4 regions of the Gottfriedia sp. S16(2024) genome follow, and region 2 is predicted to be linked to each of the others. Evidence: riboswitches for the same ligand, from Rfam matches in the RefSeq annotation. Region 2 holds a riboswitch; each other region holds the start of a gene.
What was found. A riboswitch is a leader RNA that binds a small molecule or an ion and turns the genes downstream of it on or off. The one in region 2 is predicted to bind S-adenosylmethionine.

Region 1: another riboswitch for S-adenosylmethionine. It lies ahead of AB1282_RS15055 (trans-sulfuration enzyme family protein); the one in region 2 lies ahead of metK (methionine adenosyltransferase).
Region 3: another riboswitch for S-adenosylmethionine. It lies ahead of mtnK (S-methyl-5-thioribose kinase); the one in region 2 lies ahead of metK (methionine adenosyltransferase).
Region 4: another riboswitch for S-adenosylmethionine. It lies ahead of AB1282_RS09600 (methionine ABC transporter ATP-binding protein); the one in region 2 lies ahead of metK (methionine adenosyltransferase).

Annotation. Positions count from the first base shown of each region.
Region 1 is NZ_JBFLUO010000001.1:3,216,524-3,222,877, reverse strand. Features, by position in the region: gene AB1282_RS15065 (hypothetical protein) at 1-209, shown strand, start outside; gene AB1282_RS15060 (trans-sulfuration enzyme family protein) at 411-1,559, opposite strand; gene AB1282_RS15055 (trans-sulfuration enzyme family protein) at 1,565-2,734, opposite strand; SAM riboswitch class I at 2,817-2,920, opposite strand; gene AB1282_RS15050 (ATP-dependent DNA helicase) at 2,999-5,272, opposite strand; gene AB1282_RS15045 (YcxB family protein) at 5,398-5,925, opposite strand.
Region 2 is NZ_JBFLUO010000001.1:382,228-388,581, reverse strand. Features, by position in the region: gene AB1282_RS02015 (ABC transporter substrate-binding protein) at 1-825, opposite strand, end outside; gene AB1282_RS02010 (RrF2 family transcriptional regulator) at 1,003-1,491, opposite strand; gene AB1282_RS02005 (carboxymuconolactone decarboxylase family protein) at 1,730-2,173, shown strand; gene AB1282_RS02000 (hypothetical protein) at 2,239-2,769, opposite strand; gene pckA (phosphoenolpyruvate carboxykinase (ATP)) at 2,975-4,561, opposite strand; SAM riboswitch class I at 4,874-4,988, shown strand; gene metK (methionine adenosyltransferase) at 5,197-6,354, shown strand, end outside.
Region 3 is NZ_JBFLUO010000001.1:3,331,007-3,337,360, forward strand. Features, by position in the region: gene AB1282_RS15635 (pyridoxal phosphate-dependent aminotransferase) at 1-702, opposite strand, end outside; gene AB1282_RS15640 (carbon-nitrogen family hydrolase) at 846-1,628, shown strand; SAM riboswitch class I at 1,692-1,850, shown strand; gene mtnK (S-methyl-5-thioribose kinase) at 1,922-3,097, shown strand; gene mtnA (S-methyl-5-thioribose-1-phosphate isomerase) at 3,104-4,153, shown strand; gene AB1282_RS15655 (cysteine-rich CWC family protein) at 5,339-5,710, shown strand; gene AB1282_RS15660 (CatB-related O-acetyltransferase) at 5,940-6,354, opposite strand, start outside.
Region 4 is NZ_JBFLUO010000001.1:2,050,125-2,056,478, forward strand. Features, by position in the region: gene AB1282_RS09585 (helix-turn-helix domain-containing protein) at 1-6, shown strand, start outside; gene AB1282_RS09590 (ASCH domain-containing protein) at 233-583, shown strand; gene AB1282_RS09595 (hypothetical protein) at 589-1,023, shown strand; SAM riboswitch class I at 1,327-1,444, shown strand; gene AB1282_RS09600 (methionine ABC transporter ATP-binding protein) at 1,620-2,636, shown strand; gene AB1282_RS09605 (methionine ABC transporter permease) at 2,626-3,294, shown strand; gene AB1282_RS09610 (MetQ/NlpA family ABC transporter substrate-binding protein) at 3,291-4,139, shown strand; gene AB1282_RS09615 (M20 family metallopeptidase) at 4,186-5,376, shown strand; gene AB1282_RS09620 (YidH family protein) at 5,651-6,040, shown strand; gene AB1282_RS09625 (alpha/beta fold hydrolase) at 6,124-6,354, shown strand, end outside.

The sequences.
Region 1 (6,354 bases), 2.8 Mb from region 2:
GAATGTGGATTGGTACTGCCGGTCAATTATCCGTAGCTTTTTTCGTTTCTAAGCAATTGTTCACTTCAGAAAAAATAGATTTACTTGAGTTACAAAGAAGAATTGTTCTTTCTGATTCAGTTCAAATAGTTGGGAACGCATTGGCACTTATTGGTGCAGCTGAGGTAATTCAAGAGGAAATTGGTGATGGGGAAATATTCCTTTCTTAGTCTTCTACACTAAATAAAAAAGTAAGCAAAATCAAAAAATATAAAATAAATTAATCCCACAAGGAAATATGCTTCCATTGTGGGATTTATGCTTTTCTCGAATTGAACGGACATTCTACCGTTTGCATCTAATTATTGTTCGTTTTTCAATTCTATTCGGCCAAACCCAATTTTATTTATTCAATTTCCCTATTCCTTTCACTATACTCTTGCACCTGCTTTTAATGCTTTTTGGAAGCTTGCAATCAAGTCTTCTATATCTTCTAAACCAACGGATACCCTTATTAATGTATCTTTAACCCCTAATCGTTCACGAACATCGAGCGGTATTGCAGCATGGGACATCTTTACAGGATATGAAACAATCGTCTCAACTCCACCAAGTGAAACTGCAACTGCAACGTTTTCGACTGATTGAAGGAAACTTGTCGTTTGTTCAATCGTTTTTAGTGTAAATGAAAGGACTGCTCCTCCTCCAGTAGCCTGCTCAAAATGAACATCGTGACCAGGATGATCTTTTAGTCCTGGGTAATAAACATCCTCAACTTCTTCTTGTTCTAAAAGCCAGTTTGCTAATTTTGATGCAGTTTGTTCATATGCATCCATACGAACTTTTAGGGTCTTTAATCCTCTTAATGTTAGCCAACAGTCTTGTGGACCTAAAATAGCTCCGAATGAATTTTGGATTGTGTATAAATCACTTGCAAGTTCTTCTGAATTTACGACCGCTAATCCTCCAATTACATCGCTATGACCTGCAATAAACTTTGTTGCACTATGAACGACAATATCAGCTCCTAAGTCTAATGGTCTTTGTAAATATGGTGATAAAAAACTATTATCTACAATGACAAGGATGTCATTTTCTTTTGCTATTTTAATAGCACTACTTAAATCAGTAATTTTCAAAAGAGGATTAGACGGTGTTTCTAAATAAAGTCCTTTTGTATTTGGCTTTATTCCGGCTTTAATCTCTTCTAAATTAGATGCGTCGACGAAAGAAAAATCGATTCCGAAACGATTTAAAACTTTTGTTGCTATTCTAAATGTTCCCCCATAAACATCTTCACAAATGACAATATGATCTCCTGCTGAAAACAAAGATAATACAGATGAGATTGCGGCCATTCCTGATGAAAACGCAAAGCCACGTACACCATTTTCTAATTTTGCAATTGTATTTTCTAACGCTTCTCTTGTTGGATTTCCACTTCTCGCATAGTCGTACTTCCCAAAATTCTCAATATCAAATTGATGAAACGTTGATGTCTGATAAATTGGTATACTTAATGCACCTGTTGCCTGATCAATTTCATTTCCGTTATGAATTAGTTTCGTTCCAAATTGCATGCTCATCACCCCAATGCATTTTCTAAGTCATTTAATAAATCATCAATATGTTCAATTCCCACTGATAAACGTAATGTATGGTCATCTAGACCAAGCTTTCTTTTAAATTCTTCTGGCATCTCTGAATGAGTTTGTGTATGTGGATACGTAATTAACGATTCGACTCCACCTAAACTTTCTGCGAATGTAATGACTTTTACGCTTCCTAAAACCTGTTCTACTAAACTTAAATCCTTCACTTTAAATGAAATCATTGCACCAAATCCAGTTGCCTGTTCTTTAATAATTGAATACCCTTTATGCGTTGGTAATCCTACATAATATACTTCAGTAACATTTGGATGATTTTCTAAAAACTTCGCAAGTACAATCGCATTTTTTTGACTGTATTCCATGCGTAAATGCAATGTTTTAATTCCTCTTAAGATTAACCAAGAGTCAAATGGAGCTAATGTTGCACCTGTTGATTTTTGATAATAGCGAATTCGTTCATTTGTATATTCTGAATTCGTTACGACGAAGCCAGCTAGTGTATCATTATGGCCACCTAAATACTTTGTTCCACTATGAACAACTACATCTGCCCCTAATTCAATTGGTCTAAAGAAATAAGGAGTTAAAAATGTATTATCGACAATTACAATAATATCTCGTTTTTTTGCAATCTCTACTACTCTTTTTAAATCAGTTACTTTCATCATTGGATTTGAAGGTGTCTCAATAAAAATTCCTTTTGTGTTCGGTTTAAGTGCATCAAGAATATGTTCAATTTCAGTCGTATCAACAAAATTATGCTCAAGTCCATATGGCGAATAAATTTCTTCGAATAAGCGATATGTACCACCGTATAAATCATCTGAAACAATTAGGTGATCACCCTTTTTAAATAAGCTTAATACTGCAGTAACTGCTGCATTTCCTGTTGCGAATGCAACGCCATAATTTGCACTTTCTAATTTTGCAACAGTATTTTCGACTTCTTCTCGTGTTGGATTTTGTAATCTTGCATAATCATATCCAGTTGACTGATGTAGACCTGCATGCTTAAATGTAGCTGATTGATAAATTGGATAACTAATTGCACCAGTTAATGGATCATACCCTTTGCTACCATGAACAGCTACCGTTTCAATCGATTTTTTATTCGTGTTTAAAGCCTCTTTTGTGTTAGTCATTATAAATCCCCCATTTTAGTCAAATAAAAAAACCACTTCCTAAAAAATAAGAAGTGGTTATGTCTGTAAAATAAACATATCGCTCTTATCTTCCAGGTTTTTCACCTGCAGGATTTAGCACTTTCTAGTATTTACTAGAGTTGCCGGGTTTCGTCGGGCCAGTCCCTCCACCGCTCTTGATAAGATTATTAAATTATATTGTTAGTATATTAAAAACTCTGATAATTATCAATCGTTTTTTTTGAATTATTTAATAATTAACTCTTACTTCCATTCTTCAGGTAATAAACTTTGATAAAGTGAACTCTTATATCGATCATCAATTAGTAATAAAGTCCCTTCATCTGATTCAGAACGGATAACTCTTCCACCCGCTTGCATTACTTTATTCATACCTGGAAAGACATATGCATAATAATACCCATTTTTTCCAACAGAATTAAAATGCTCCTTTAAAATATTTCTTTCTAAACAAATCTGTGGCAATCCTACACCAACTACTACGACACCGTTTAAGCGATCCCCCTTTAAATCGATCCCTTCAGAGAATATTCCACCTAATACAGCAAACCCAACCAAAGTTTCCTCATTTAGACTATCAAACTGTAAAAGGAACTCCTCTCGTTCAATTTCAGACATACCATTTTCTTGAACGATTGTCTTTATGTTAGGGTTTTTCTCTTTAAATAAATCAACACTTTGAATTAAATATTGATATGACGGATAAAAAACTAAATAATTACCTTTTCTTTTCGTAATTTCTTTATAGACAGAATCAATTAATCTTTCTAAATTTCTTTCACGATCTTGGTATCGAGTTGAAAGAGGATCAATTGTTACTTCCAGTTGTTCTCTATGAAAAGGAGAATCGATTGAAATTGTATAATCTCGACTTTGATCACCAAGCATATCTTGAAAATATTGTATTGGCGTTAAAGTAGCCGAAAAATAAATTGTAGAGCGAAATCTTTTTATGACGTCATTCACTACTTTAGAAGGATCAAGGCAAAATAACTTTAAATGTACTTCACTTTTATATAGTTCATAGTAGCATACATAATTTTCATCAAAAAACTCCGCAATTTTGACGAAGTTGAGTGACTCAAAATATGTATCAAGTAGAAGTTGTTTATTTTCGTCCTCTTCCATTTCCTGTAATTTTATTTCTACGATTTCATTGAATGTATGTAGAAGTTCTAGTAAATCACCATCTATTTCCTTTGAAACTGGGGTTACAACGTCCTTCCATTTTTTTCTTAATTCAATAAATCGCTTATTTATTTCATTTATTATGGCATAAAGTTCATCTTTTAAATTTTTATATCTATTTTTCAACTCTAAAAATTTAGATTTGAATAAGCTCGCAGAATACATTTCTCTTGCACGATCAACAAGATTATGAGCTTCATCAATTAATAAAACCGAACTTCGTTTATGTTCATCAAATAATCGTTTTAACGAAACTCTAGGATCAAAAATATAATTTACATCGCAAATAATCGCATCGGAAGAATTTAATAAATCTAAAGAGTATTCAAATGGACATACTGTATGTTTGCGGGCATATTCTTCTATTTTCTCCCTAGTTAACGATTTTTCCGATGAAAGAATATCAAGAACAGCATCATTTATTCGGTCATAATAACCATTAGCAAATTCACAATAATCCTTTTGACACATCGTCTCTTCTTTAAAACAGATTTTATCTTTTGCTGTAATCGTCGTACACTTTATACAAAGTCCTTGATCTGTCATTAGCTTAAATGCTTCTTCAGCAACAGTCCTAGTAATCGTCTTAGAAGTTAAGTAAAACATTCGATTTATATTATTCTCACCAATACTTTTAACTGTCGGAAAAATAGTCGAAACCGTTTTGCCAATTCCGGTTGGGGCTACCGCAAATAAATTATTACCTTCTTGAATTGTTTGATATACCGCACCTGCTAACTTTCTTTGACCTTTTCTAAAAGAAGGAAAGGGAAAATTTAATTCTTTTATTGTCTGATTCCTTGTTTCAATATGATCGTATTTCCATTTTGCAAAAGGATAATAAATTTCCAGCATTTTGTATAAGTAATTTGTTAATTCATCTTTTGTAAATAAGAGGTCGAAGCTTATTTTTTGCTCGGTTAAAATATTAATATATGTAAGTCTAAGTGTAATTTTTTCAAGTTGTAATTCTTCACAAATAAAATATCCATAAACTTTTGCTTGAGCCCAATGAACAGGATATGAATTTTCATTTATTTCATTTAAATCCTTCATTGTTGATTTAATTTCTTCTATTATATATTGACCATCATTAAATAATAATCCATCACAACGGCCTTCTATCTGAAACACCAACTGATCCAATGTAATGTTGCCGGATATAGATCGTTCTTTTACATCCTGTTCACCATATTCTCTTTGGATTTTTTGGTGTGCCTTTGTTCCTTCAATTAATGAAACCGAACTTTTATATGTTACATTGATACTTCCCGCTGTATGAGCATACTCAACTAGCGTTCGAACTGATACCTTTATACAATTCTCCAAGTGAGTACCCTCCTTTTTTTACATTTTATCATAATTCTTCTTTCTTGATTAAGAATGAACGGTAACAATAAAAAAGTTCAAGTTAAACTAACTTGAACTTTTAGAGATCAGGATGCACTATTTAACTAGCAATATAAAACTTGAATATTATATTTTCTGTAAAATTGTAATAATCTCTCCACGTCATCCTTTATTGCTTCTAGTGGCACTACAATGGCTTGCATACTTGTTAAGTAAATGTAAAAGTAATTCTTCGTGCTTTTTATTTCAACTATATCATCCCACTTTATTTCATGAACACTTGATTGTGTAATTTCTTTGATCCCATTCTCATCTACTTTTAGAGAATGTTCCCCGAAAATTGATTCATCGTTCTTTTCAGTTAAATGCTTAATTATTTTGTTTTTTGATGAACGGTAGAAATACTTTGGAAAATAAATGAACCAAGCAATGGCTGCTAACGAAAAGGCAAGTAAATAACCAAATAGTGGTTGTTTGAAAAGAAAGGAAATTAAAAATGGTATTACTAAATAGATTAAACTCACAGCAATTCGTTGATTTATTAACGACTTTTGAACAGTTTTTGAGTGTTTTAAATGATGTAAATTAAATTCAATATAATCATCCAAATTAATTTCATAACTAAGTTTCATACTTAACCTCCATTTTCACAAAAATATTAATTCACTATTATTTTAACATTAGAAAAAATTAGAAAATGAAGATATTTTATCTACTTATATTAAGTTGACTTTTCAAGATTCATAGAATTAATTCTTATATTAAGAATTCGTAATAATTCATTTCTAAAGTTCTAATTTAAAATTTTCTGCATAAAAATGGTTGTCCTAACTGTAAATCACAAAAATTGTGACAAATAAGCTCGGCTGCAAATAAGTCATAGAGAGTCGCAATTAAATGTAGAAATCTTGCAATTAAACAGTGGACTGCAAATAAAATCTGAGTATCGCAATTAAAATTGGCGAAACGGCAATTAAACCCCTAAGAATCGCAATTTAATTTAAAAAGTACCCATACCAGTTAAGGTATTATCACCTAAAAAAACATACAAAAGCAGATCA
Region 2 (6,354 bases):
AACTTTTATTGAAATGTCTAAAGGAGTATCTTTAAAGAATGGTGCTACACTTTTTGCAATCTCTTCTGCAGAGTGAGTATCAACCCATTGTTCAGCTTCATATATTGCATCTGTAAATTGTTGAGCTGTTTTCGCATTTTTCTTCAAATAACTTTCTTTTGCTATAAAAGCAGTGTAAGGTACTTTTCCAGATTCCAAGCCGAATGAAGCAACGATTTTACCTCTTCCTTCTTTTTCCATAATACTTGCGGTAGGTTCAAATAATTGAACATATTCTCCAGTACCTGAAGCATATGCATTCGCGATATTTGCGAAGTCAATATTCTGAATAAGGTTCAAATCTTTATGTGGATCGATCCCATGTTTACTTAGGACATATTCGCCAACCATTTGTGGCATTCCACCTTTTCTTTGACCTAAAAATGTTTTGCCTCTTAGTTGATCCCAATTAAATGGTACCGTTTGATTTCTAGCTACTAGAAATGTGCCATCAGTTTGAGTCAATTGGGCAAAGCTTTTCACTGGGTCATTTGCACCTTGAGCGTATACATATATTGTTGTTTCAGGCCCAACTAATCCTATATCTGCACCGTTTGACAATACAGCAGTCATAGTTTTATCTCCACCAGCAGTAGTTGTGATCTCAACATCCAATCCATGCTTTTTGAAGATTCCTTCACTAATAGCCACATATTGAGGTGCATAGAATAATGAGTGTGTCACTTCTGCAACTCTCACCTTTGTAGTACCATCTTTAGGTTTATCTTTCGAACATGCACCTAAAATAGAAGCAACTAATAAAAACAAAATAACGAGCCATTTGATTTTCATTTAATCCCTCCTAATCGAAAATATACAATTAGCCTATGCAATAGGAGAAAATGGGTGAATGCGGAGTACTGACTCTACTAAAATAGCTCGGTTACTTATGTGTAAGTCTTTAGGTGGTTGAACAAAGAAAAACCTCTCTTACTTCCTTTTTTAGGAAATTAGAGAGGTTTTTTATTTACTCTTTGAAAAAAAATTTCGAGTATCTTCCCGTATTTCGTTAGGTAAAACACTTTCTAATTCTTTGTTTAACCATGAAAGTGTTTTATTACGTAAATAATCATGCATTTTTTCTTCGGCAGAGAGCATGACTAAATTAATCGTGCAGGTGGCACTTGGAGTACAACCTTTTTCTCTATAAAGATATCCGTTATCTTTAATATTTTTACATTGAAAGATTGGTTTAGGACCTTCAATTGCTTCAATTACATCCCAAAAAGAAATTTCTTCTGGTGACTTGGCAAGTTTGAAGCCACCCTTAACTCCGGGAACGGAACTTACAATACCAGCTTTAGACAGCTTACTAAAAATCTTTGAAAGATATGTATCTGAAACACCTTGAAAGAAGGATAGTTCCTTTATTCCAATTGGAGAATCTTCAGGAGTGTCAATTAAATAAACAAGGCAATGAAGTGCATACTCAACTCCAACGCTATATTGCATGAAAACACCTTCTTCATAAATGAGATTATTTTTAATTAATCTTAGAAATGTTTTATTTCTTTGTCAAACATTTACTTTTAAGAACAATTCAAACGTAAAAGGTGTTTGACATAATGAAATAAACGTTTTAATATAGATAATGTGAATCGTAGATTAACTTTGTCGCTAATTTAAGTATTTCCAAAAACTACATTTAGTTCAATTATTTTTAGAATTAACTTTTTTAGGGGGAATTAAAATGGAAAAACAAATTAATTATTCAAAATTAGCACCAGAAGCACTTAAAATAATGATGGAAATGGAAAAGTATATTAAAACAACGGGTATAGATCATAAACTTCGTGAACTGATTAAAATTCGTGCTTCACAAATAAATGGTTGTGCATTTTGCCTTGACATGCATTCCTCTGAAGCGAGGGAAATAGGAGAAACTGAACAACGTTTATACTGTGTTAGTGCATGGAGAGATTGTGATTTTTACACAGATGCTGAAAAAGCAGCTTTGGAGTTAACTGAGCATATTACACTAATTTCGAATAAAGGTATATCTGCTGATCTATATAATCGTGTAAGTAAACACTTTAGCGAAAAAGAATACGTAAATCTTGTATTCACAATCAATCAAATTAACAGTTGGAATCGTATCTCTATTTCAATGGGGAATAGACCAGTTGAAAAATAATATCCTAATAAAACTTAAAAAATAAAAATGAGCCGAAGATTGGCTCATTTTTTATATGTAACTTTTCAATTCTTATTAAAATTTTTTACTTTTATAACAATGCTTTTTATTAATTTATTTTCATTAGAAAAAATTTTTATAGTGTAAAGATCATGATGATTTTTAATATAATTTTTTTGATCTATTGTTATATTTGAAGTAGCAATAGAACTAGAGAGATTAAAAACGGCTCTTCCATTATTGATTTTGTATCTTTGATTATGATTGATTTCTTCAATATTGACTCCAAATATTGTTTGGACTTTTTTAGGTAGTAGGATTTCTATTTGAGCATTTTCTATATCGTTTTTATAACGTTCTGGTACTGATAAGACCAAATAATATTCAACTCCATAAAGTAATTGATTATCCACAGAATCTTTGATCTCATAATATCTTTTGGATAATGATTCAATTTTTGGCTCAATTTCTTTAGAAGATAGTGAAACATGCTTATCTAAATTTTTAGACGAGGTACCAGTATTAAATAAAAACAAGGAAGTTAATAAAATTGCAGTAAATGAAAAAATCAGAGTTAATATCTTTATGGATCTCATTTTAATCCTCCATTTAATTCGATAAATAAATAGTGATTATTATCCATGTTCAGTTTATTTAATGTTACTTTAATCTTATTCTTTAAATGTTAATAATTTCCTTTTAATGAGTGAGGTTGTTTTTTAATACTGAAAATAAAAAGAGGCTACCAATAAGTCATAAATCCCGACTTATTGGACAGCCTTTACATTTTACTTTATTAGATTATTTTAAAGGTCCACCAAGTTCAGCCAATTGAGCATCAAAGCCTTCAAACTTTTTGAAGTTTTCTTTGAATTTAGTTACTAATTCAAGAGCTTTTTGATCATAAGCTGATTTATCTTCCCAAGTTGTTGAAGGGACTAATACGCTATCAGGTACACCAGGTACATGAGTTGGAATTGCTAAACCGAAAAACTCATCTTGAGTAGTTTCAATGTTGTTTAAATCACCTTCAAGTGCAGCGTGAACCATTGCTCTTGTGTAAGATAGATTCATACGTTTACCAACACCGTATTCTCCACCAGTCCAACCAGTGTTTACTAAGAATACATTTACATTATGCTTTTCAATTTTTTCACCAAGCATTTTTGCATATTCTACAGCTGGAAGCGGTAAGAATGGTGATCCGAAACATGTTGAGAATGTTACTTGTGGAGAAGTAACACCACGCTCAGTACCTGCTAATTTACTAGTAAATCCACTTAAGAAGTGGTACATAGCTTGCTCTTTTGTTAATTTACTGATTGGAGGTAATACTCCAAATGCATCAGCAGTTAAAAAGATAATTGCATGTGGATGTCCAGCAACGCTTGGCTCAATGATATTTTGAATTGCTTGCATTGGGTATGCAGCACGAGTATTTTCTGTTAAAGTTGTATCATCATAGTCAGCTAAACGGCTATCAGGTTTAACAACTACATTTTCTAAAACTGTACCAAATTTAATTGCAGAGAAAATTTGTGGCTCTTTTTCAAATGTTAAATTGATACATTTAGCGTAGCAACCGCCTTCAATATTGAATACACCATTATCTGACCAGCCGTGCTCGTCATCACCGATTAGTTTACGGTCTGCATCTGCAGATAATGTAGTTTTACCAGTTCCTGAAAGTCCAAAGAATAATGCTACATCGCCTTCGCTACCAACGTTAGCAGAACAGTGCATTGGTAAAACATTATTTTGTGGTAATAGGAAATTCATGATTGAGAAAATAGATTTTTTCATTTCTCCAGCATATTCCGTACCACCAATTAAGATTATTTTCTTTTCAAATGATACAATAACAAATGCCTCTGAATTTGTTCCATCAACTACAGGGTCTGCTTTAAATGTCGGAGCAGAAACAATTGTAAACTCTGCTTCATGTGTTGTAAGTTCTTGCTCAGTTGGGCGAATAAATAATTGATGAGCAAATAAGTTGTGCCATGCAAATTCGTTAATTACTTGGATAGGTAAACGATACTCAGTATCTGCACCAGCAAATCCTTTAAATAAGAATAATTCGTTACGATCTTTTAAGTAGTTAAGTACTTTGCTATATAATTTTTCGAATACGTCAGCAGAGATTGGTTGATTTACTGAACCCCAATCGATTAAATTTTCAACAGATGCCTCTTGTACAATAAATTTATCTTTAGGTGAACGTCCAGTATATTTGCCTGTTGAAACGCTAACTGCTCCCGTTGACGTTAAAATTCCTTCTTGTCTTGTTAGGACTTTTTCAACTAACTCAGAAACGCTTAGTTGGTTATACATTTGATTACTAGTAAGTAATTCGTTTAATTCAAAGTTTACATCAACTGTCTTCATATACTAATACCATCCTTTAAATATAATTTGTCTGCCATGTAGGTATCTCGATAAATAGTATAACACATTTATTTTAATAGTGTATACTATTAGTTGGCAAAATGTGTTATGAATTTGATTAAAAAATAAATTTGAGCAAAATTTACTTATTAAATGAAGTAAGTTATTTAAATGTAAGTATAATAATTAGTAATTTCCCATTAAATAGAAATGAATGTAGGGATAAAGTTATTGTAGAATTATGTCTAAGTTATGATGAAAATTGTTGACAAGAAAGTGAAATTTTAATATGATACTTTTCATACGGATACTCTCTTATCCCGAGTAGGTGGAGGGATACAGGCCCTACGAAGCCCAGCAACCTCACTTTTAGTGAAAGGTGCTGAACCTGATGCAAGACTATTTTTTATGTCTTGGACGATAAGAGCGAAAGGCAAATACCAAGAACCCTTTCCTCAGGTAATATTTGATAAGAGGAAGGCTTTTTTTTTGCTCAAAACTTAAATACAGTGGCAATTTCGTAATTTACACTGAGTTATCTTTATCTTAAATGGGAAACATAGGAATAGGAACAAACTTTTTATTCTTATGTTGAGAAAAAAGAGATCCGTCAATTCAATTTAGGAGGGGACTCAATGTCACAACGTCGTTTATTTACTTCAGAATCAGTTACAGAAGGACATCCAGATAAAATCTGTGACCAAATCTCAGATTCAATTCTTGATGCAATTTTAGCAAATGATCCGAATGCTCGTGTAGCAGCGGAAACTTCAGTTACAACAGGTTTAGTACTTGTTGCAGGTGAAATTACAACTTCTACTTATGTAGATATCCCAAAAATCGTTCGCGAAACAATCCGTGAAATCGGTTATGACCGTGCAAAATACGGATTTGATGCAGATACATGTGCAGTTTTAACTTCTATTGATGAGCAATCAGCAGATATCGCTTTAGGTGTAGACCAAGCATTAGAAGCTCGTGAAGGTAGCATGACAGATGAAGAAATTGAAGCAATCGGTGCAGGAGACCAAGGTTTAATGTTCGGTTTTGCTGTTAATGAAACACCTGAATTAATGCCACTTCCAATTTCATTATCTCACAAAATTGCACGCCGTTTAACTGAAGTTAGAAAAAATGAAACAGTTTCTTACTTACGTCCAGACGGTAAAACTCAAGTAACAGTTGAGTATGATGAAAACAACAAACCAGTTCGTATTGATGCAATCGTTGTATCAACACAACATGGTCCAGAAGCTACTCAAGCTCAAATTGAAAATGATATTAAAGAACTTGTAATCAAACCAGTTGTACCAGCTGAGTTAATTGATGAAAACACAAAATTCTTTATCAACCCAACAGGTCGTTTCGTAATCGGTGGACCTCAAGGTGATGCAGGTTTAACAGGTCGTAAAATTATTGTTGATACTTACGGTGGATATGCTCGTCACGGTGGTGGCGCATTCTCTGGTAAAGATGCAACTAAAGTTGACCGTTCTGCTGCTTACGCTGCACGTTACGTTGCGAAAAACATCGTAGCTGCTGGCTTAGCTGATAAAGCTGAAGTTCAATTAGCATATGCAATTGGTGTAGCTAAACCAGTTTCAATCGCTATTGATACTTTTGGTACAGGTAAAGTTTCAGAAGAAAAATTAGTTGAAGTAATTCGCAACAACTTCGACCTACGTCCAGCTGGAATTATTAAAATGCTTGACCTACGTCGTCCAATTTACAAACAAACTGCTGCTTATGGTCACTTTGGCCGTACAGATATCGATCTTCCTTGGGAGCGTACT
Region 3 (6,354 bases), 2.9 Mb from region 2:
AATCCCGCATTCCTTTGCTCCTGGCGTTTGAAGATAACTTAAAGGTTTTTTGCCGTCAAAACCAAATGCGCCATAAGCAAAATCATGACAAACTGTAATTTGATTATTTCTTGCAAGCTCAACTGTTTCTTTAAAAAATTCTTCTGTTGCGATAGCGCCAGTGGGATTATTTGGATAATTGATAAATAATATTTTACTAGCATCCAAAACATCCTGAGGAATTAATTTATAATCTGGTAAAAATTGATTTTGTTCAAGTAATGGAAGCATGTATGGTACTGTTTTTGAAAGAGATATACCAGATAAATAGTCTGGATAGCCTGGATCTGGAACTAAAATTGTATCTCCAGCGTCACATAAACAAAGTGGTAGCTCAACTAATCCAGCTTTTCCACCGAATAATATGGCTACTTCTTCCTCTGGGTCTAAATCAACATCATACTCTCGTTTATAAAATTCTACAACAGCATTTTTTAAAGATCTCATCCCTCTAAACGGAGAATAACGATGAGTTAAAGGGTTTTCAACAGACTTTTGTAATGCTTTTATAATATAGTCAGGTGTTGGCTGATCTGGATTTCCTTGACCAAGATTAATGACATCATGACCATTACCTATTGACTGATTCACTTTTTGGACTAGTGAAGCAAAAAATTGTTTTGGTAAATTGTTTAATAGTTTACTATGATTCAAGTTAATCACTCCAAAAATATAATAAAATTAATTTGAATAGATCGTTACTTAATCGACTGATTTTCATGAACGACTGTTGCAATAACTTTCACCATCATATATGCTCGATTTAAAAATGTCTATAAAATTTAGAATAGGGTGAATAAATTGTGATTAAAATTGCGTGTATTCAATCTGACGTTATTTTAGGTAAATCAAAGTCTAATTTAGAGAAAATGAAAACTCAAATAAACGAAGCTGTTAAAGAAAATGTTCAGGTTATCGTATTACCAGAGTTATGGACAACAGGCTATTGTTTGGAAGAGATTGGCTTGCACACAGGTGAACAAGAAGCGATTATTTCTGAACTTCAGTCGATTGCAAAATCAAATAATGTAATATTGATTGCTGGTTCGTTCCCAATTGCAAGAGAAAATGGTGTAACGAATACGTTAATTGTTATTAGCAATACTGGTGAATTAGTAAAATCTTATGATAAAGTTCATTTGTTCCAGTTAATGAACGAGCATCACTATCTTCAATCAGGGGAAACAGACGGTCTTTTTGAAATCGATGGATTAACAGCTGCAGGTTTTGTTTGCTATGATTTGCGTTTTCCTGAATGGATTGGAGCTCATTCTCAAAAAGGTGCAAAAGTTTTATTTTTTGTCGCTGAATGGCCAATTCAAAGAATGAATCATTGGGAAATCTTGTTAAAAGCAAGAGCAATTGAAAATCAGTGTTATGTTGTTGCTTGTAATCGAGTAGGAAAAGATTTAGCAAATACATTTGGCGGAGGATCAATGATCATTGACCCTTGGGGAGAAGTAATTTCCAAAGGTAGCACGAATGAAGAAATCGTATTCGGTGAAATTGATCCGAAAAAAGTCGATGAAATACGCGGTACAATCCCTATTTTTGAAGACAGAAAAGAAGAAATTTACAAAAAAATTTAAAAAAGTGATTGACAAATTAAAAATTTATAAACTAAAATACGATTATAAAATCAAATATGCGAACTCTTATTTCGAGTAGGCGGAGGGATTTGGCCCGACGATGCCCAGCAACCGACCGTAATACCATTGTGAAATGGGGCGTATTGTATACGCCTGAGCTTAAATGCTCAGTAAGGCACGGTGCTAATTCCAACAGAAAAGAAATTTTCTGGTAGATAAGAGACGAAAGCCAATTAGTATTGCCTCTTTTCGTCTCGGAAAAGAGGCTTTTTATTTTGCAAAATTCAAGGGGGATGAATTTAGTGACTGTCATTGAACGAAAAGAATATAGACCTTTAACAGAAGCAACTGCAATTACTTATTTACAAAAACTTGGCTATTTTAAAAATGAACTATGTGAAAGTATAGAAATCGGGGATGGGAATCTAAATTTAGTGTTTAAAGTTAATCCCGTAGGAAGCGAGAAAGGGTTAATTATAAAACAGGCTCTACCATACGCAAAAGTCGTTGGAGAAAGCTGGCCACTTACATTAAAGCGAGCGACGATCGAGAGTAATGCGACAAAAATATACAATGAGCTAATCCCATTACATGCACCAAAAATTTTAGAACATGACGAAGATCAAGCTGTAACTGTAATGGAGGATCTATCTCACTTGCAAATTTTACGGAAAGGTTTCATTGAGAAAAAAAGCTATCCGTTTTTAGCTGAACATATTGGAGAATTTTTAGCTAAATCATTATTCTTCACTTCAGACTTTGGAACTTCACCGGCTAAGAAAAAAGAGTTAGAGTATCTTTTTAATAATCCTGACTTATGTGATATAACAGAAAATCTTGTTTACACGGACCCATTTTTTAACAGTGAAACAAATAGTTTTGAAGAAGAATTAACAGATGAAATTCAAAATCTATGGAATGATGAAGATCTACAAATTGAGGTTGCGAAACTAAAATTAGATTTCTTATCGAAAAAAGAAGCTTTATTACATGGTGATTTACATACGGGAAGCATTTTCGTATCTGAAACAGAAACAAAAATAATTGACCCGGAATTTGCATTTGTCGGACCAATCGGATTTGATTTAGGGCAAATTCAGGCAAATTTACTTTTTCAACTTTTCAGTCGTACTGAACTAAAGGACGAAATTATTGAACACATTTTAAACATTGAAAAAGTTTTTAATGAAACATTTATTCGCCTATGGGAAGAGCATAGTGTTAGACCGTTTAACCAAAAAGCTTTAATTAAAGAAAAACTAGAAGGATATTGGGTGGATGCAATTGGGGTTATTGGATGTGAATTAATCCGAAGAAGTATCGGTCTTGCTCATGTTGAAGATATTGATGCACTGGAACATAATCAAAAAATTGAAGCAAAGAAAAAAGTCTTAAAATTCGGAGTTTATTGTATAAAAAATAGATTCACTATTAGAAATATTGGAAATTTACTTAATGGATTGGAGTAATAATCGATGACTACATTACAGCAAATACCTGAATCATTACAATGGAACGGTGAAAGCTTAAAAATTTTAGACCAAACAAAATTACCAACTGAAATATACTATTTTGATGCAACAACATTATTAGATGTACGTGAAGCAATCGTAAAATTACAAGTAAGAGGAGCACCAGCGATCGGTTTAGCAGCTGCGTATGGACTTTATTTAGGTGTTCGAGAAATTGAAACTGAACAAATTGAAGAATTTCATCAACAAGCAAGATTATTAGCGGATGAACTAATTAGTGCTAGACCAACTGCAGTAAATTTAGCATGGGCAGTTGAAAAACTAATTGGTTCTAGTAAAGAAGCAGTTACTGTATCAGAAGCTAAATTAATCATCATGGAAGAAGCGATAAAATTACATTTAGCAGATGAGGCAACTTGCAAGGAAATCGGTGAAAACGCTTTAACATTATTACATGACGGTGCAGCGGTATTAACTCATTGCAACGCAGGAAGTATTGCGACAAGTCGCTACGGAACAGCTTTAGCTCCACTTCACTTAGCAAAAGAAAAAGGTTGGGAAATTTCAGCCTATGCAACAGAAACTAGACCAGTATTTCAAGGGGCAAGACTGACATCTTGGGAATTGAACCAAAGTGGTATCCCAGTTACATTATTGACAGATAATATGGTCGGCTACTTATTACAAAATAAAAAAGTTGATGTAGTTATGGTTGGAGCTGATCGCATTACTGCTAATGGGGACACTGCAAATAAAATTGGAACATTACAATTAGCGATTTTAGCAAACTTTTACCAAATCCCATTTTATGTAGCAGCTCCTTTATCAACAATTGATTTATCAATCGAATCAGGGAGCGAAATTGTAATTGAACAACGCGATCGTACTGAAGTAACACATATCGGAAATGTTCAAATAGCACCAGATGGAATCGATGTATTAAACCCAGCGTTTGACGTGACGCCGAATGAATTAATTACGGCGATTATTACAGAAAAAGGAATTGTTTCTAGCGATTATAAGGAAACTTTTAAAAGTTGGGAGCAAGAGTAATTTATTGATTGCATTTAATAGAGAAAAACGATTACCATTTATTCGTTAACTTCTTCCCTAGGAAATAGTTAAAAAGAGCAATTTTTTCTGATTTTTATAAAATTTTAACACTTTATCAATATAAGATTTGGTGGGCGAATATAACAATTTAAGTTGTTATTAAAAAATATAATAAGCCCTATTATCTAGATTTTGAGTTTCGAAATATTCGTATTTGTGAATCGGGAAATTCTATTAATATAGAAAAAATAAAAATGAATTAATTGTCATTACTTTAAATGGAAAATATTTGTAGAAATAACATTATTGTAAAAATGAATTACTATATAGGAAGAAACTCATATTGCTAAAGTAGCAATAATTCAAAAACAAATGATTTAACACTTTCCGAGAATCTTAACGGATTGGTCAATTTTGTTCGATTAAATGGGGGTTCGAATCAACTGAATTTTTTCAGACAGTTTAACATATTTTCGTTTGATGTTTATTCTAGTTATAAGTTAAATTCATTATTAATGTATTATTTATATAAAAATAAGAGAAAACTCAAAAAAGCCAATTCCTAATTGTAGAAGGGATTGGCTTTTTGTTGACTATCATTAAGAATCATTATGTAATTAGGATAAATTGTTCCAAATGGAAGCGATATGGTGAAGCTGTTCCGTACAAAAATTAAATGACCGTACTGAACAAGAAGGGGAAATTGGAGAAGGTTTTCCTTAAAAACAAATTGAAGAGAGGTTGGAACATGAAAAAGCATTGTTTAAGGGGTTTGCAGTTTATAAAGAAGAGAAGTACGCTATCTTGGGAGGGTGCTGAATAATATAGAAAGCGAAGAGGGGAAAGAAGAGTTTAAAAGAAGAATTGAAGCAGTAAAAAATTAATAGTTATATAGGAAGACAAAATATCTCGTCAGTAGTACATAAATAATATAAACATTAATTGATGGAATTAGAAATTAAATTTAATTAAAGTCACTTTTGAACTAGATCAAATCATAAATCCCATAGAATATTTAGAGGATGTGCAACGATCTCTACAATTGAAAAAAGATGACTAATTAGAGAAATACTCTGACACTAAAAGATTACTTTTATATGATATGCGCAGAAGAGTTTCTACAATCTTCTGCTAAAAAGTCCGCTAAAAATTGTAATTAAGATTGTTAATTGAGGAGGGTATATAATGGCAATTAAGCTCTGTCCCATGTGTGGTAATGAGAATAAGTGCTCAAGTGGGAAGACTTGTTGGTGTAATGATGAGTATTTCCCAAGAGAGATATTTAATCAGATACCACAAGAAGAGGTAAGAAGATCTTGTATATGTAAGTCGTGTTTAGATAAGTATAAAGAAGATAACAAAATAGAAGATCTAAAGCCTTCTGATATCGGACCAAAAGTATTTAGTCGGAAGAGTGGAGTTGAACAGGACGATGAAGTGTGTTACTGCTATGAAAAGTTTAAAGATAATCTTAAGCCAGGAACAGTAACCAAGTGTTTCAAAGAGAAATGTGCTAATTACCTAAGTTGCACAGAAGAACGTAATAAAGGAGTTTGACTAGGGAGGTAGTCAAGAACACGCCGTTCTTTCATTTAGGTTGTATTCTTGTATAACTAAACCAACTAATAGTTTGTCAAAAATTTTCAATTATCCAGACAAAATGTGAATCTTTTTATTGGAAAATTGGCAGGTTTGCTATAAAGAGTAAACCTGCCAATTTTGCGTAATAAATAAAAATTGTATGCAAAAAGCTACATCCTATTTAGAATGTGCTTGTCTAACTTAATTATCTTTCTTTTACTTTGTTGGTATAAAAATCATATAACTTTTCAATGGATGAATTGGACAAAAGAGGTATCGCTCTCTTAACTAATTCTCTATCCCAATCAAACCAACGCATTTCCATTAGTTTATTAATCTCTGAATCTGTGAAGCGTTTCTTTATTTCTTTTGCAGGATTTCCACCAACTATTGTATATGGAGGTACGTTTTTAGATACCACAGAACCTGCTGCAACGATTGCGCCTTCACCAATTGTAACACCAGGCATTATAATAGCGTTCATGCCAATCCAGGCATCGCTTTTAATAACTGTGTTACCTTTTGGTTCATAAGATTGTCCTATTTGTTCAACAAATGGATAAACAGTGATCCATTCTGAATGGTGGTTATGATTACCACCCATTAAAATGATAACTCCA
Region 4 (6,354 bases), 1.7 Mb from region 2:
ATTTAGGGAAGATAAAAGCACATATTTGATTAGACTGAACCCAATAAAGTAGATCGAGGCAACGTTGGTTTTAAAGGGTGTTATTTTATGCTATGCTTGTGTAACTTATTGCTGTTTCAAATATCTTTCATAAAAATTTGCTAATTTTGTACTAATTTAATTAAAATGGAACTAGTCGTTTTTTTTTTTTAGTCTTTGCGATAAATTTAAATTGAAATGGAGAATGAATTAGATGACAAATCAGAATGAAACGAACGCTTTACCGCCAAAAACATGTACAATTGAACGCCTTGTTACGCTTCAAGAGGATGTTGAAAAAGTATTGGCAGGACAAAAAACTGCTACTCGCCGAAACGGAAGATATGCAGATGTTGGGGAAGTGATGACCCTTCAAAATAATCAGTATGTTGTTGAAAAAGTTTATTCTCAAGCCCTTGGTGAATTGACAGATGAGGATGCTAAGCAAGAAGGCTATGCGACAGTAGAAGAGTATAAACAATCGATCCTTTCAATCCACCCTGGGATGCCTTGGTTGCCAAAAATGAGGGTATGGGTTCATGAGTTCCGTCTCATCCAAGAATAATTTTAATGCTGTATAGATTTCTTCTTTATATACATATTGCTAGTGTAATCCTATCGATTGGCCCTTTTTTTGTTTTGATTCCGATACTCAAAAAGCTGCATACCTCAAAGTCTGCGATACAACAGATTTATTTGGATGTATTCCGGTTTGCTGTCAGATTGGCAAAGCATGCTGGGCATGTATTGGTTGGATCAGGGGTTTTGTTGGTACTAGTGGGTCATTGGTCGTGGAAGACATCTTGGATTGTGATGACGATTCTTCTTTTGGTGAGTTCATTATTTTTCCTAGCTAGAGCCTTTTCACCGACCATTCGGAAATTCAGTGAACCAACCCATGACCAGAGAATGCTAATTCAGAAGCTTCGTCGATCAATCTGGATTTACATCGTTCTTTTGATGGTTATGCTATGGTTTATGGTAGTAAAGCCTGCATTATGGTAGGAATGATTCAAAAAAGCAGACAGGTTCTCTTATCAAAGAAGACTTGTCTGTTTTTTTGCCTTCTTTTAAATGAAATACTAATAAAAACTCAAAAAAATAAGTATATAGACCTATTTCAAACGGAATATGAAATAGTTTTTTGATTTGAATATAAAGGACCTAAGACCTGATTCAAACAATACTCGTAAAAAAAATGCTATTTTCAAACACAATTTTTTCTAAAAAATTTAAAAATAATTCTTGACGTATTATAAAAAGAGAGATAACATGAACTCAATAATTTAAAAACTTAATAAATTCTATTACTTATCCAGAGAGGTGGAGGGACTGGCCCTACGATACCTCGGCAACGGGTTTGTTGTTTCGAAACAAATACCGTGCTAATTCCTGCAAATCGTTTAAGCGATTTGAAAGATAAGAAGTAAAGTGGCTTATATATTATAACCCCTCTTCTTATCTGTCTTATTGGATAAGAAGGGGGGTTTTTTGATGAGTTGCCATAGGAGAAAAAGGAGAAAATATAATTATAAAACCTAGTTTTCAAATGTGTTTACTTAGTTATAATGTTTGGAATAACTTGCATTGGAGGAAGAAATTTGATTGAGATTAAAAATGTCTCCAAGGTTTATCCTGGAAGGCCACCAATTAAAGCTTTAAATAATATTAATATGAAAATTGAGAAAGGTGAGATCTATGGAATCATTGGCTTTTCCGGAGCGGGAAAAAGTACATTGATTCGTTGTTTAAATAGACTTGAAGAGCCAACAGAAGGATCAGTTCTGATAGATGGATTGAACTTAATGACATTAAATGATGAAGAGTTACGTAAAACACGTAGAAAAATTGGTGTCGTATTCCAACACTTCAATCTACTTTCAGCCAAAACGGTATTTGATAATATCGCAATGCCGCTATACCTTGAAGGAAAGAAGAAACGGGATGTTCAGGAAAAGGTAATGGAATTAATTGAATTTGTTGGACTGACAGGGAAGCAAGATGTATTTCCGGGGCACTTATCGGGGGGACAAAAGCAAAGAGTTGGAATTGCAAGGGCACTTGTAACAGACCCAGATCTGTTGCTATGTGATGAAGCTACATCTGCATTAGACCCTGAAACAACAAAGAATGTATTAGAGCTTTTAAGGAAGGTAAATAAATCCTATAATCTTACAATTTTTCTTATTACCCATGAAATGAGTGTAATTCGTGATTTATGTGATAAAGTGGCCGTCATTGATGATGGTGAAATTGTCGAGGAAGGTAATGTTTACGACGTTTTTACGAATCCACAAAAAAGTATTACAAAGAATTTTGTTAACACTGTATTACAAAATGAGGTGCCGTCTAAGTTATCGAAAACATTATCAAAAGGGAAATATTATCAATTAGTCTTCCTAGGTGATAAGGCTGCCAATCCATTATTATCAGAGGTTCTTAAAAAATTCGATATTCATTTAAACATTCTTTATGGATCGATTACAGAGCTACAAGAAAGACCTTATGGGAATTTGCTTGTGGCACTAGAAGGAACAAAAGAGGAAAGCGCAAAAGCTATTAAATTTATTTCGGAAAAGGGGATAGATGTAAGGGAGGTTGAGTTAAATGGAGCTTAATTGGGAATTCTTTTGGCCACAGTTTTTACAGGCAACTCAAGATACATTTCTAACTGTACTAGGGTCATTTATTTTTGGCACAATCATAGGATTGCCTTTAGGTATTATCCTAGTTGTAACAAGGCCAGGTCATATAATGGAAAACAAACCTTTATTTACGTTGTTAAATACCATTATAAATATTGTTCGATCTGTACCATTTATTATTTTACTAGTTGCCATTATACCGTTTACTAGATTATTGACGGGAACGTCCATTGGCGTAGTTGCAGCAATTGTTCCGCTTTCAATCTTTGTAGGGCCATATTTGGCAAGATTGATTGAGAATTCCATGCTAGAAGTGGATAAGGGAGTGCTGGAAACTGCCTATTCAATGGGAGCAACAAAGTTTCAAATCATCGTGAAGTTTATTTTGCCTGAAGCAATTCCATCGTTGATTCTATCATTTACAACAGCAACGATTGGATTGATTGGATCGACTGCGGCAGCTGGTGCTGTTGGTGCTGGGGGATTAGGTGACTTAGCTATTACATATGGTTATCAGCGTTTTGAAACATTGGTTATTGTCATTACAGTTGTTTTACTAGTACTTATTGTTCAACTCATACAAAGTTTAGGAAATACGTGGTCAAGATACGTAAGGAGGAAAAGAGGATGAAAAAGTTTTTTACTATTTTTGCAGCATTATTATTAACGGTTTCGGTATTATCAGCATGTGGTTCTAATGCATCATCAGGTAATGGAAAAGAGAGAACAGTTAAGATTGGTATTAACGGTGATGATTATGAACTTTGGAATATTGTACAAAAACAAGTGAAAAATGAAGGGATTAAATTGAAAATTATATCATTTTCAGATTATGTTCAGCCTAACACAGCACTTAATGACGGTAGCCTTGATTTAAATTCTTTTCAAACGATTACTTATATGAACCAATTTAAAGGCGATCATAATTTAGATATTTCAGCGATTGGCTCGACAGTGATTGCGCCAATGGGGATTTACTCACATAAATTTAAAGAGCTAAGTGATATTCCAGATGGAGCAACGATTACTATACCAAATGATGTTACGAACGCTGGCCGTGCACTTAAACTATTACAATCTTCAAAGTTAATTAGTTTAGTAGATAATTTTGACCCTAAAGGAAGTATTGAACAAATTAAAGAAAATCCTAAGCATTTAAAAATCAAACCGATTGCTGCAGGGCAAACAGCTAGATCATTGGATGATGTGGCAGCAGCGATCATCAATAATGGATTCGCGGTTCAAGCGGGCTTAGACCCTGCAAAGGACCCACTTTATAAAGAAGATCCTAATGATAAAGCAGCTATGCCGTATATCAATGTTATTGCATCTCGTACGAAGAATAAAAATGACAAGGACTTTGCAAAGATTGTAAAGGCTTATCAATCAAAAGAAGTTCATGATTACATTATTAAACGTGACAAAGGTGCTACGGTTCCAGTAGTCATTACGATTGATAAAATTAAAAATCTATAAAGCTAGTTCATGCTTATTTAAAAGAATGGAAGGGAGAAAAGTTTAAATGACAGTCAAAATTGAAACACAAAGAGAGCAAATTGTGAAAAGTATTGAGGAATCGAAGGAAGTTTATCTTGAAATTAGCCACAAGATTCATGAGAAGCCTGAAATTGGCAATCAAGAATTTTTTGCATCAGAAACACATTCTAAAATTTTAGTAGAAGCTGGTTTCGATGTCACACGTAATATTGCAGGGCATGAAACAGGCTTTGTAGCAAGAAAAACGTCATCTAAGCAAGGCCCAACTATCGCTTTTTTAGCAGAATATGATGCACTACCTGGTCTTGGTCATGCATGCGGACATAATATTATTGGAACAACGAGTGTAGCAGCAGGAATCGCTCTTGCTGAAGTCATTTCTGAGATCGGAGGAGAGGTTGTCATATTTGGAACACCAGCAGAAGAGGGTGGACCAAACGGAAGTGCAAAAGGGAGTTTTGTAAAAAATGGATTACTAGAAGGCGTTGATGCAGCTCTTATGCTCCACCCAAGTGGTAAAACTGGTTTGTCGACTCCATCTTTGGCAGTAGATCCTTTAGACTTCCATTTTTATGGAAGAGCAGCACATGCTGCTGGGTCTCCAGAACATGGAATTAATGCTTTAGATGCAGTAATCCAGTTATTCAATGGAATTAACGCCCTTCGTCAGCAGCTTACTAGTGATGTTCGCATACACGGAATTATCACTCATGGAGGCGATGCACCAAATATTATTCCAGAGTATGCTTCAGCAAGATTTTTCATCCGTGCTAGTACTTGGAAAAGAACGGAGGAAGTATCCACTAAGATTCGTAATATTGCCGAAGGAGCAGCAATTGCAACTGGCAGTACTGTGAAAATTGAAAGATTTCAAAATGAAGTCCATGATTTTATTATCAATCAATCTCTTGATGAGATTGTAGGTGAAGAACTAAGCCTATTGGGTGAAGTAGTGAATAGCAAAAGCGGCGGGCTTGGATCTACTGATGCCGGAAACGTAAGTCACGTTGTTCCGACTTCTCACGCATATATTAAAATTGGACCTGATGATTTAATTGCTCATACGAATGAATTCCGTGAAGCTGCGAGGTCGCCACTTGGTGATCATGCTCTAGTTACGGGAGCAAAAGCATTGGCTCTAACGGGCTATCGTTTAATTACCGATAAAAACCTTTTGGAAAAGGTTCAAAATGAATTTCAGCAAACAGAAAAATAGTTAGCTTGAACGGTCAGAAAGATGGACGGAAATTACCATCTTTTTGACCGTTTTATTTTTGATAGCCCAGTCTTATGACGTTATTTCTTCTATTTATATAGAAGTCTTCTGTTAACTCCTTAGTAAATAATATAGATTTACATTACCCCATTTCAATTTTATCTAAACGTAACCTCAATTTTACTAAATCTTAAATTTTAAAGATTAAACTAAAACTTAGATATGTTTTCTACAAGTTTATCACTCTATAAATCTTTGATAGGGGTAATTTAATATGGTTTCTTTAAATAAAGTAAAGGATTTCTCAGATGAAAGTGTTAAATATGCACAACAGCATCTAGCAAACGAAAGGACATATTTAGCATGGCTGCGTACTGCGATCTCAATTACTGGTGTAGGATTTTTAACAACTTCACTACACTTTACAATTAAAATTAGTGATAACCAATTCATTAATACATTAGCAATTTTTCTTGGCATATATGCATGTATTGTTGGTTTTATTACGGGTGTATTAGCTACTATTCTGTACAGTAAAAAGCGGAAAGAAATTCAAAATGGAAAATTTTTACCTACTCATAATTCAATTATTCTTGTATCAATTCTATTTTCTTTTTTAATATTCATGATTGTGTTGTATTTGTCATTATTATTATATAAATAGACCCGAATCGTTTCATTTTTTATCGGTAGTTTTTATAGGGATATTTTTATAAAAATCGAATATTACATAAAGTGGACACTAAAATGAATGGAGTGATTGATATTTTTTATCCTGAATCTCGGTTTGAATCGATTAATGGAATGGAACTTCATTTTACAGAATGGGGAGAAAGAAAAAATCCAACAGTTGTTTGTTGGCATGGTTTAACTAGAAATGGCAGGGATTTTGATATTTTAGCTCGTCATTTAGCTAAGGACTATCATGTAATTTGCCCAGATACGATTGGACGAGGATTAAGTCAGTGGAGTACTTCT